Regions from separate parts of the Paenibacillus sp. PK3_47 genome, predicted to be linked through region 1. Evidence: riboswitches for the same ligand, from Rfam matches in the RefSeq annotation. Region 1 holds a riboswitch; the other holds the start of a gene.
What was found. Region 1 has a riboswitch for cyclic di-GMP ahead of C2I18_RS02355 (methyl-accepting chemotaxis protein). Riboswitches for the same ligand answer to the same signal wherever they lie in the genome.

Region 1 (5,367 bases):
GCCGGTGTTGCTGCAGATTGTGGAGTTTCTTCTGCAGCGCCGCCTGCTTTTAATGCCGAGGATGCATCGATGAGTGACAGGGACTCTGCACGGGTTAAAGCCTGCACGGGTGCAAAAGTGCCGTTCGGATATCCTTTGAGTATTCCTGCATTTACAGCTGCGGCCACGCTTCCTTTACTCCATGAGGCAATTTGTCCGGCATCGCTGAACATTTTTAAAACTTCAAAACTTCCGGGATCCAGCTTCAGCAGCTTAGAGATAACTACTGCCGCTTCCTGACGGTTAATCGGGGCATTGGGCCGTATTTCGTTGTTATAGCCCTGGATATAGCCGGCAGCTGCTGCTTTTGAAATCTCACTGTATGCCCAGCTTGCGGGTGGTACATCCGAGAAGTTCAGTGCAGCCGTTTCTGTGAAATGAAAGGAGCGGTTAACCAGGGTAAAGAATTCTGCTCTGGTTATTGATTGATTGGGTTTCACCGAGCCGTCCTCAAAACCTTTTAGCATTCCGCTGTCCAGCCAGCTCTGAATGGTTTTTTGTGCCCAGTGCCCTTCGTAATCCTTAGTACTTGTTGCCTGAGCCGCCGCTGTCCCGGCTGAACCCAAAAGCATGCTGATTCCGAGTATTCCTGTCCATAATCCATTTAACTTCCTGCCCATCGATCGTTCCCCCTGAGTTATGTATGTTCCTTAACGAATGCTTTTGCAGCATGCCTTTCTTTCCAGCTGTCTCTGATGTGAAAATCTTCTATTTGGCAGGAAACAAGTTCCATATTATCTCACCTATATGTAATAGTAAATCAGTTATTTTGAATAGGATTAAGAATCTTTGAAAAGTCAACAAACCGGTGAACAAACGACTATTTCCGTCTGCTAGAGGCGGGAAAACTCCGCTAAACTGTGCGGGAGTTGAGGCCTTGATACATGCCTATATTAAAAGACAGCTGAATCAGAACGATTCAACTGTCCATGTTTTTATACGAAGCTTATATTATCCGGCTGAATCCGTTCCTGCAAAAATCCTTAAATGACGCCCTCTCCTCCAATAGCAGTTGCAGTGAATGCTACGGGTCCAAAGAGATTTAAAGTCGAGGCGCTGCTATTTTCAATGATCAATTCATAGTTATGGACTCCAAGATAAGGACCATCAACCCACAGAACGTTAATCTGAATATCAGTAGTTGTAGGAAAGTTAAAAAAGGATCTATAAATGTCGACTCCGGCACGGCGGATGATTACAAAAAACGAGCTGTTAGCAGGTGCATTAATACTGAAACTACCATTTAACTCAACTCTGCTGGAGAAAGAGGCAGGATTAGCCGGGCTGATATCTACTTGCGCAGTAGCCAGACTTGCTCCAGCTCCAGGAATTCCCGCGATCGATGTAACAACAGCAAACGGATCCAGCGGGATTTTAGCCTGTGAACCATAACTGATAATTGTTGCCATTCAGCATCACTCCATTTCAAGGGTATACATTAATATATTGGAGAACGGCAACGGTAGATTGGACATACTTCCTGATGATTTTATACATTTATTCTTTTCTTAGCTTGAAATAATGCTTGTTATTACTCTATAATATCGAAATAGGATAAAAGTACTAAATTGAATATATTTTTAGGGGCAAAACCACTGAAAAGTGGTGACGCAAAGCTGTAGGGGCTAAAGTTCTCAGGAACCATGCCAGCCAGTTGCAAGCAGGGACCCCTTTGTTTATATTGGGGTTTTTTGTCATTTGTTTACATAATACATCAGGGGAGCTGCAACAATGAATTTAACTGTGAAGAAGAAGCTTTTAGGAGGATTTTCAGTAGTACTTATCTTGCTTGCATTTGTTACCTTGGTTACATTTATTCAATTCCGGACGGTAGACAGCAATTATTCCGAGGTAATTGAAGACCGGCTTCAAAGAATTTCCCTTATTAATGATATGATTGACTCTGCAAGGGACGAGCAGCTGGCTGTCCGTGCTTATCTGGTTTCCGGAGAAGACAGGCACCTGGACAAATTCAATCAGGAAAGGGAATTGTTTGATAAGAGTGCTAAAGAATTTTTAAATCTGGGCCTGCTGCCTGACGCAAGAGCTTTGGCTGAGGAACTCATATCAGCTGAAGTAGATTACAACTCTACAGCCCAGAAGATGATCAATTATAAAGGTCAGGGGAATGCACAAGGGTATGTGTACGTTATGCAAAGTGAAGAAATCCCCCTTACGGAGAGAATCGCACAGCTGGGGGAGGATTCGGTAGTTCTTCAGGAGCAGAATATGATTGACACCAGTGGTAACCTGTCACAGCAAACCAACAGAACTACCAATTTCATTCTTCTGATTAGTATATCGGCTATAATTTTTGGCCTTGTCGTCGCGGTTGTGATCAGCTTAATCATCTCCAATCCGGTTAAAGCTGTTGCCAAGGCTGCAAAGGAAATTGCCGCAGGGAACCTTGCCGTAGAAGATATTCATGTGAAAAATAAGGATGAAATCGGTGAACTGGCAGCATCCTTCAACCAGATGGCCGGTAACCTGAGAGATTTAATCAGTCAAGCCAGCTTAACGGCAGAACATGTAGCTTCTTCTGCTGAGGAGCTGATGGCAGGTGCTGTTGAGACCAACACGGTTACAGAACAGGTGGTAGCCTCCATTCAGGAGGTTGCAACAGGAACTGAAGTTCAGGGGAAAAATACTGCCGAGAGCGCAAACGCTGTCCGGGAGATGGCGACCGGTGTGCAGAGAGTTGCGGACACGACATCGCGGATTGCAGATTCTGCATCGGATACGGCAAAACAGGCTATGGAAGGAAGCCAGTATCTTGCCAAAGTTACCGGCCAGATGGATTCTATCTATAACTCGAATAACCAGACTCATGCTGTAATTAAGGAACTGAATGCACACTCCCAGCAAATTGGTGACATTATCAGCGTCATTACAGGGATTGCGCAGCAGACAAATCTGCTGGCACTGAATGCAGCGATTGAATCCGCGCGTGCCGGTGAGCATGGCCGGGGCTTTGCCGTTGTCGCCGACGAGGTAAGGAAGCTGGCTGAGCAATCGAGAGTGTCGGCAGAGCAAATCTCGGAGCTGATTACACATATCCAGAACGCAACCAGCCAAGTGGTTGGAATGATGGATGCGGGTACCCGGGAAGTATCGGAAGGCATGCAGCTCGTTAAGGAAACTGCCCGGACGTTTGATACCATTATCGGATCCATTGAACAGGTAAGCTCAGAAATCCAGGACGTATCCGCCATCGGCGAGCAAATGTCAGCCGGGGTAGAGCAGGTAAGTGCATCGATCGATGAGGTCGAGAGCATTTCCCGGATTTCTGCCGCTAACATCAACGAAATTGCTTCCGCTTCGGAAGAGCAACTGGCTTCCATGCAGGAAGTGAACGCAGCCGCTTCTTCACTCGCCAGCGCAGCAGAGGATCTGAGAGCTATGATCGGGAAGTTTAAAATATAAGCGGCTGCCTTGTGAGCTGCATTAGTATACGGTAGTTTGTTTGAAGAAGACGTGTACCGGACTTGATCGCTGTAAACGATTAGTCTGGTGCACGTTTTTTTGCGGGTAAGAAGACAACAGATTTTATTTACTATTTAGGTATGAGTCACGCCGCAGGTGATCATGCGGAATTGTTAATCCCCTCCCGCCAATAGCAGGAACTCTATCAACACGAGCTTTTCCCGCCATCCGTGAGAGGGGATCATCTTCACCAATTACTATTTATAATATGACTTGCAATTTCACTACGCTGCCCAAACAGACGTTAACCCCCGATAGCAAGCGCGCTGAAAATAACCGGACCGACGACAACCACTTGCGAGTCTGCATCCTGATTTTCGACAATCAGCTGGTAGTTCTGTACGCCTGCCGGTACGTTGATATCCACCATGTGCAGGCTGATGATACCATCATCATTAAATTCTTCTTCATATTCTGCGAGGGCATAGAAAATTTCACTTCCGGCACGCCAGATGCGGATCAGGATGTTGGGGAATTCGCCGAGAACGGGGATATCCACACCAATGGTAGCTTTTAATTCTACTTTATTCGGATAGTGTGCCGGATCGGCAGGATCAATATATACTGCTACTGCTGCGATTTCTCTGCCTGCGGGCGAGATTGGAACCGGAAGGTTTACCCCATTTGTAATAGGTGTTACTACGCTCGCATTATAGTCCAGAATTGTTTTAGCCATTTGACATTCAGCTCCTTTCTGTTTGATGCTATATACTTTGTTCCTGCTGAAGGAAGGCCTGTACTATAGACTTAAGGAATTTGCTTGTTTTGAGCTTATTAGATTTAATCAGGTAACCTTTCCGCCCCAACCCGGCACTTATAGTTAAGAACATGTGAAAAGAGGCCCGGAATGGATATTCGGATCATTGAAGTTGCAGGACAGGGGAACTCAGAAGCGTTCGGGGAAATCATGCGGCACTACCGCGGAATGGCATTTGCTGTGGCGTATGACAAGCTGAATAATATCCAATTGGCAGAGGATGCGGTTCAGGAGGCTTTTATTGAGGCTTATATGAATCTGGCCAAGCTTAGGGAGGCGGCAGCATTCCCGGGTTGGTTCAAAACAATTGTGGTCAGACAGTGCCAGCGTGTGCTCCGGCGCAAACGTCATGCGCTGCTGTCCTTAAATGAAGCTGTTACCCTTCCCCATAGCGCTATGAGCATGGAAGAAATGGCCGAGCGCAGGGAGGGGGCGCAGCATTTGCGGGAATTAGTAGAGGGTCTGCCTGTCAAGCTGAGGGTGCCGGTACAGCTGTTTTATTTCTACGGTTACTCGCTTCAGGAGATATCCGGTGCGCTCGGTACCCCGGTCACGGTGCTCAAAAAGAGGCTGTTCGACGCCCGGCGCAAGCTGAAAGGCGCTCTTCCCGTCATTGACGTGGCCGCCATGTTCAACCTTTTATATGAAGGAGGAAACAAAATGCTGCATATTGTAAACGGTGATGTGGTAGGAGATAAGCTGAGGCAGGGTGTTGTGCAGGGAGATGTACTGGTGTGGAGGGAGATCTATCCGGCAGGGCCGGTATTTGTGAATCTATCAAGCGAGAGAGAACGGGGAATTCGTGCAGGAGCTCTTGAACAGACCCTGGGCATTCCGGCAAAAGAATACACAGCGGGCTGTGAACAGCAGGAAGAGAAGCTGCAGGGTTTCGGCCGTTATGACGAGGTCGTGCTGTGGTTTGAGCATGATTTGTTCGACCAGAGTATGCTGGCTTACCTGCTGCATTGGTTCAATAGTCAAAAGCCCGGAAGTACCAGGCTCAGTCTGCTGTGTATCGGTGAATTTCCGGGGATTGAGCTGTTCCACGGTCTGGGCCAGCTTACAGCCGAGCAGCTTCAAACACTGTC
Region 2 (5,367 bases), 2.9 Mb from region 1:
CCAAGGGTATCGAAACCCCTAACACCTAGCACTCATCGTTTACGGCGTGGACTACCAGGGTATCTAATCCTGTTTGCTCCCCACGCTTTCGCGCCTCAGCGTCAGTTACAGCCCAGAAAGTCGCCTTCGCCACTGGTGTTCCTCCACATCTCTACGCATTTCACCGCTACACGTGGAATTCCACTTTCCTCTTCTGTACTCAAGCGATCCAGTTTCCAGTGCGACCCCAGGTTGAGCCCAAGGTTTAAACACCAGACTTAAATCGCCGCCTGCGCGCGCTTTACGCCCAATAATTCCGGACAACGCTTGCCCCCTACGTATTACCGCGGCTGCTGGCACGTAGTTAGCCGGGGCTTTCTTCTCAGGTACCGTCACTCCGATAGCAGTTACTCTACCGGACGTTCTTCCCTGGCAACAGAGCTTTACGATCCGAAAACCTTCATCACTCACGCGGCGTTGCTCCGTCAGGCTTTCGCCCATTGCGGAAGATTCCCTACTGCTGCCTCCCGTAGGAGTCTGGGCCGTGTCTCAGTCCCAGTGTGGCCGTTCACCCTCTCAGGTCGGCTACGCATCGTCGCCTTGGTGAGCCGTTACCTCACCAACTAGCTAATGCGCCGCAGGCCCATCCCGTAGTGACAGATTGCTCCGTCTTTCATTCTTCTTTCAGGAGAAAAAAGAAATTATCCGGTATTAGCTACCGTTTCCGGTAGTTATCCCAGGCTATGGGGCAGGTTGCCTACGTGTTACTCACCCGTCCGCCGCTAAATTAATTTGAAAGCAAGCTTTCAAATTAACTCCGCTCGACTTGCATGTATTAGGCACGCCGCCAGCGTTCGTCCTGAGCCAGGATCAAACTCTCCAATTAGTATTGAAAAGAGCGATAGCTCATTTTGAAACATCTGACGAGAATTTGCATTCTCATTTTTGGATCTCACCGAAGTGATTTCCAGGTACTCACTCGTTGTTCAGTTTTCAAAGATCAAGCTCGTTGTCACTGTCGATTACATCGTCAGCAGCAACTCTTATAATATATCACGTTTGTTTTAGAAACGCAAGCTTTTTTTGAAACGAATTTTTCAGTTCATTTCGTATTCAGCTGCACGCCTTTAACAACGCTTAGTTATAATACCCCATCTTACGACAAAAAAGCAACCCTAAATCAAAAAAAGATGAACTGCTTAATATTTAAGCAGTTCATCCCGCTATTCAAACTATATAAAAGGCTACCCTTAGTATACTTTAGCAGCTGCATATTTGCTTGCCACTTTGACAAGACCAGCATCCTTATTGTTCTTACCCAGACCAGCATCAACAGTAGTGTCTACAGTAATCCATTTGCCATTAAGAAAGACTTCATTCCATGCATGGTACTCAGCAACATAACTTGTCTTGCCCATGACCAGCTTGGTTGGAATTCCTTCGCTGCGCAGCATTGTAGCAAACAGGGATGCATAATCGTAGCAAATTCCTTTTTGGGTAGTCAGTGTGTTGTTGTTGTTCGGAATATAGTCGGCAGGTACATTAGCGGCCAGTTTATAGTCGTATTTCACATTAGAAACGATATAGTTATAGATTGCTTTTACCTTAGCTTCATCAGTTGTCTTGCCTTGTGTAAGCTGTTTTGCTTTGAGGACTGCCGCATCGGAAGCGTTCCATTTCACATTCTGTACCGAACTCAAGTATACGGAGTTGGCATTGCTGAGACTAAGATTCACGGATTCGCTGGAGATCACTTTGTATTTGTTGCCTGTTGTATTCTCAAGTACGGAGATCTTGTAAGTCCCATTACCTTGTTGAAGCGGGAACGTCTCGGTAGGCTTGGAGGCATACAGGTTGTAAGTGTAGCTCTTGTCACCCTTGCTGATCATGACCTTGATACGCTTGTCCTTAGGAACATCATAAGAAACTGCCACTACGCCTTGATTTAATTTCGATGTATTTAACCAGCCGGAATCAACACTTGCTGCCTGAGCTGTATTAACCTGAACGGAAGTCACCACAACAAATAAAGTTAACAGCATAAAATAAATCTTTTTCAACTGATAAAACTCCTTTCGGTAGCTGGCTGCCATCCTTACGGGAAGGCCCTTTAGCTTTGCGTCCCTGTCTTTCGACAGGTTTGCCGTTATCGTATAAGCTTTATCTGTCCAGGAAATCTATTGAAAGATTAATAGATTCTGCCTTAGAACAAACAAAAAAAGCCTCTTCATTCGGTAGCTGGCTGCCATCCTTACGGGAAGGCCCTGTAGCTTTGCGTCCCTACCTTTCGATAGGTTTGCCGTTATCGTGTTTAGCTTTTATAGTTATATACTAGCATATATATTTCTATTATCAATACCCGAATCCATAGATTTACCATTTTTTTATTAAAATTTTAACGTTTTTCATAGGTTTGTCATATTTGCTCAATTTTTATGATAATTTGGCATGGATGATCAGGCGGTGTGTAGGATCCACCAGCGGATCGCATGTAATCAGGGTAAGAATTTTGTCTTGGTTATTCCCGTCCAGCACAGAGATATCAGTAGGCTCTACAATAGAAATATCATATACCTCGTACTGGTAGTCCGCACCTGCCGTCTTCACCGAAATCATATCCCCAATCGCAACCTCATCCAGCCTGTTGAACAGCCTTCCGGCGGTTCGTGATCTGTGGGCGGCTATTGCCGCATTGCCAATCTCCCCGAGCGGCGCTGTTTCTGTCATATGCGCGGCAGCATGCTTCATATTGGCCTTCGTGGCCCCTTCCAGCACAGGCAGCTTCAGATCAATTTTATCAATTGCAATAATTGCAGTGACCTTCCCTCCGACCTGAACCTCTGGCTCGGCCTGCTTAACCGGCTGTACTTCCTCTTCAGAGGCCGATTCTTCCGCAAGCAGTTGAGTGACCTCCGCATACCTTTTTGTAAGCTCAGGCTCGGGTGTAGTGGAAGGCGCGGGTTCACTGTAGGCCATTTCCGCTTCTTTCAGCAGTTTTTCCTGCTGTCTGTCGTTATACCACTCATTTGCTGTAGGATAAAGAATAAGCAGAATCCCCGCAAGAATGATCAAATACGAAAACTTGCGCAAGACAATCACCTCCTGTCAGTTATAGAAGCTGCAGCTCCTGCCGCTCTCACCTATACCTTTAGAATACCCATTTACGGCTGCCAAAAAAATTAATGATCACAGTGACGAACGTAACCAGCACTTTTGCCGCGAGCACCTGAATGCCAAAGCTGTCCGTAAGCACATGAATAAGCAGTACCGAGATGCCCAGCACAATAAGATTCAGTATGATAAACCTGATCAGCTGCATCCGGTCAAAGCCTGCTGTGTTCCCCTTGTTACGATCCCGGAACGTCACCTTCTTGTTCCATATGAAGCTGTTGGCTGTCCCGGCGCTGTAGGAAATGATCTGTGCGGGTGTATTAAACATACCTAATGAATGCAATAGTGTGAATACCGCAAAATCCACAAGCGTGTTCAGCAGGCCTACGGCATTGAATTTCAGAAACTGGATAACATCCGAGCGGAGCTTATGATCTTTCATATTCACTGCCTCTCCGCTGTATGCTCTCCGGCTCCCCTTCACGGTACCCTCTGGTTTCACGGACAATATAGAGCGGTCTGTCTTTCGATTCATCATAAATCCGTCCGATATACTCCCCGATGACGCCGAGCAGCATCAGCACGATTCCGTTAAACAGCAGATTGACACCTACTATAGAAGTCCAGCCTGGGACGGTCCAGGAGGTGAACAGCTTTTGGAACACTACAAAGAACAAATATAAGAAGCTGGAGAAGGAGAGGAAAAAGCCCACATAAGTGGCAATCTTCAATGGCTTATGCGAAAAGGAAGTGATGCCGTCGAGCGCAAAGCGGATCATTTTTTTTAGCGGATATTTGGTCTCCCCGGCAAAACGCTCCTCCCGTACATATTCCACCATCGTCTGCTTAAAGCCAACCCAGCTCACCAGACCTCTGACATAACGGTTCTTCTCTTTAAGCCCGCGCAGCACCGCGCAGACTTTCTGGTCAATCAGCCGGAAGTCTCCCGTATCTGTAGGAATTTCCACACTGGTCATACTGCTCAGCAGGCGGTAAAACAGCTTGGCGGTAACTTTTTTGAATATAGTCTCCCCGTGCCGCTTCAGCCGTTTGCCGTAAACGACGTCGTAGCCTTCTTTCCATTTGGCGATCATTTGCAGAATCACTTCCGGAGGATCCTGAAGATCGGCATCAATCACGACGACCGCATCGCCTTCAGCATAATCCATTCCGGCCGTAATCGCGATCTGATGCCCGAAGTTGCGGGAGAAATCAATCAGCTTGACCTGCCCGTCCCGGCTGCTGATATCACGCATAATCTCCGCGGTACGGTCCCGGCTTCCGTCATTGACAAAAACCAGCTCGTAGGCGTCACCGCACCGGTCCATCACTTCCTTGAGACGCTGATACGTATGCTGAATGACTTCCTCCTCATTGAACATCGGGACAACTACACTATATCTGGCTTTCACCCTTGTTCCCCCTAAAAGTTTTGTTTAGCATGGACTGCCCGGTCCCCTAGAACACCCAGGAAGGGAACCAGCGCAGCACTACATTTACATATTCTCTATCTACCACCATACCGGAAAGCACAGGATAGAACATTACAAACAGCAGCAGCGCTATTCCAACATAAGCATAACGGATATACGCAGCTCTAGGGAACTTGCTGTCAATGAGCTTCATGATATAGACAATAGAAAGAATCATGAACGGAACCATCGCAAAGTAATGGTAAAGGAACGTTTCCCGCGGCACAAGCATCCAGGGCACATACTGCGAGAAAAAGCCGATCCAGATCATGTACTGGCTCTTGTCTTTACGCTTCAAAGTGATCCATACCGTTGCCAGCATGGCCAGGATTCCCGTCCACCAGATCAGCGGATTGCCGATGGTGACAATACTGCTGACTTTGCCTTCCGGCAGGCCTTCCCCGCCGCTGAAGAACCAGACCGGACGTTTCATGAACGGCCATTCCCACCATGACGAGGCGAACGGGTGAGTGGCCACAAGCTGGCTGTGATAGTTGTACATGTTCTTCTGGGCATCAATCAGCCCTTTAACCGTGTAGCCTTCCGCCGTAACGTTCAGTACAGGAATGAAGGACAGGGCATAGACAATAACCGGTATGATGACAAAAAATCCGACGCAGCTTGCAAGCGTAATGACAGTGTTCTTCCAGAAGGAAGTTCCCGCCGTCCTGCAGGCGGCTTTCAGCTCCTGGTCGCCAAGCCTGCCTTCCTCAAGCACACGCCCTGCCGCTTTGTATTCCCTGTACCGGTCAACCAGCGACAATGCCAGCATGATAGCCAGCCCTGCTCCGCCATACAGCACGAT

Region 2: another riboswitch for cyclic di-GMP. It lies ahead of C2I18_RS15265 (transglutaminase-like domain-containing protein); the one in region 1 lies ahead of C2I18_RS02355 (methyl-accepting chemotaxis protein).

The regions. Positions count from the first base shown of each region.
Region 1 covers NZ_CP026029.1:488,455-493,821, reverse strand. Annotated here, with positions in the region: gene C2I18_RS02365 (S-layer homology domain-containing protein) at 1-212, opposite strand, end outside; partial or broken gene C2I18_RS29770 (S-layer homology domain-containing protein) at 327-506, opposite strand; gene C2I18_RS02360 (hypothetical protein) at 1,023-1,448, opposite strand; cyclic di-GMP riboswitch class I at 1,615-1,701, shown strand; gene C2I18_RS02355 (methyl-accepting chemotaxis protein) at 1,825-3,462, shown strand; gene C2I18_RS02350 (hypothetical protein) at 3,767-4,198, opposite strand; gene C2I18_RS02345 (sigma-70 family RNA polymerase sigma factor) at 4,370-5,367, shown strand, end outside.
Region 2 covers NZ_CP026029.1:3,415,392-3,420,758, reverse strand. Annotated here, with positions in the region: rRNA gene C2I18_RS15270 (16S ribosomal RNA) at 1-865, opposite strand, end outside; gene C2I18_RS15265 (transglutaminase-like domain-containing protein) at 1,230-2,039, opposite strand; cyclic di-GMP riboswitch class I at 2,054-2,134, opposite strand; cyclic di-GMP riboswitch class I at 2,210-2,290, opposite strand; gene C2I18_RS15260 (class D sortase) at 2,413-3,078, opposite strand; gene C2I18_RS15255 (GtrA family protein) at 3,128-3,532, opposite strand; gene C2I18_RS15250 (glycosyltransferase family 2 protein) at 3,519-4,472, opposite strand; gene C2I18_RS15245 (glycosyltransferase family 39 protein) at 4,549-5,367, opposite strand, start outside.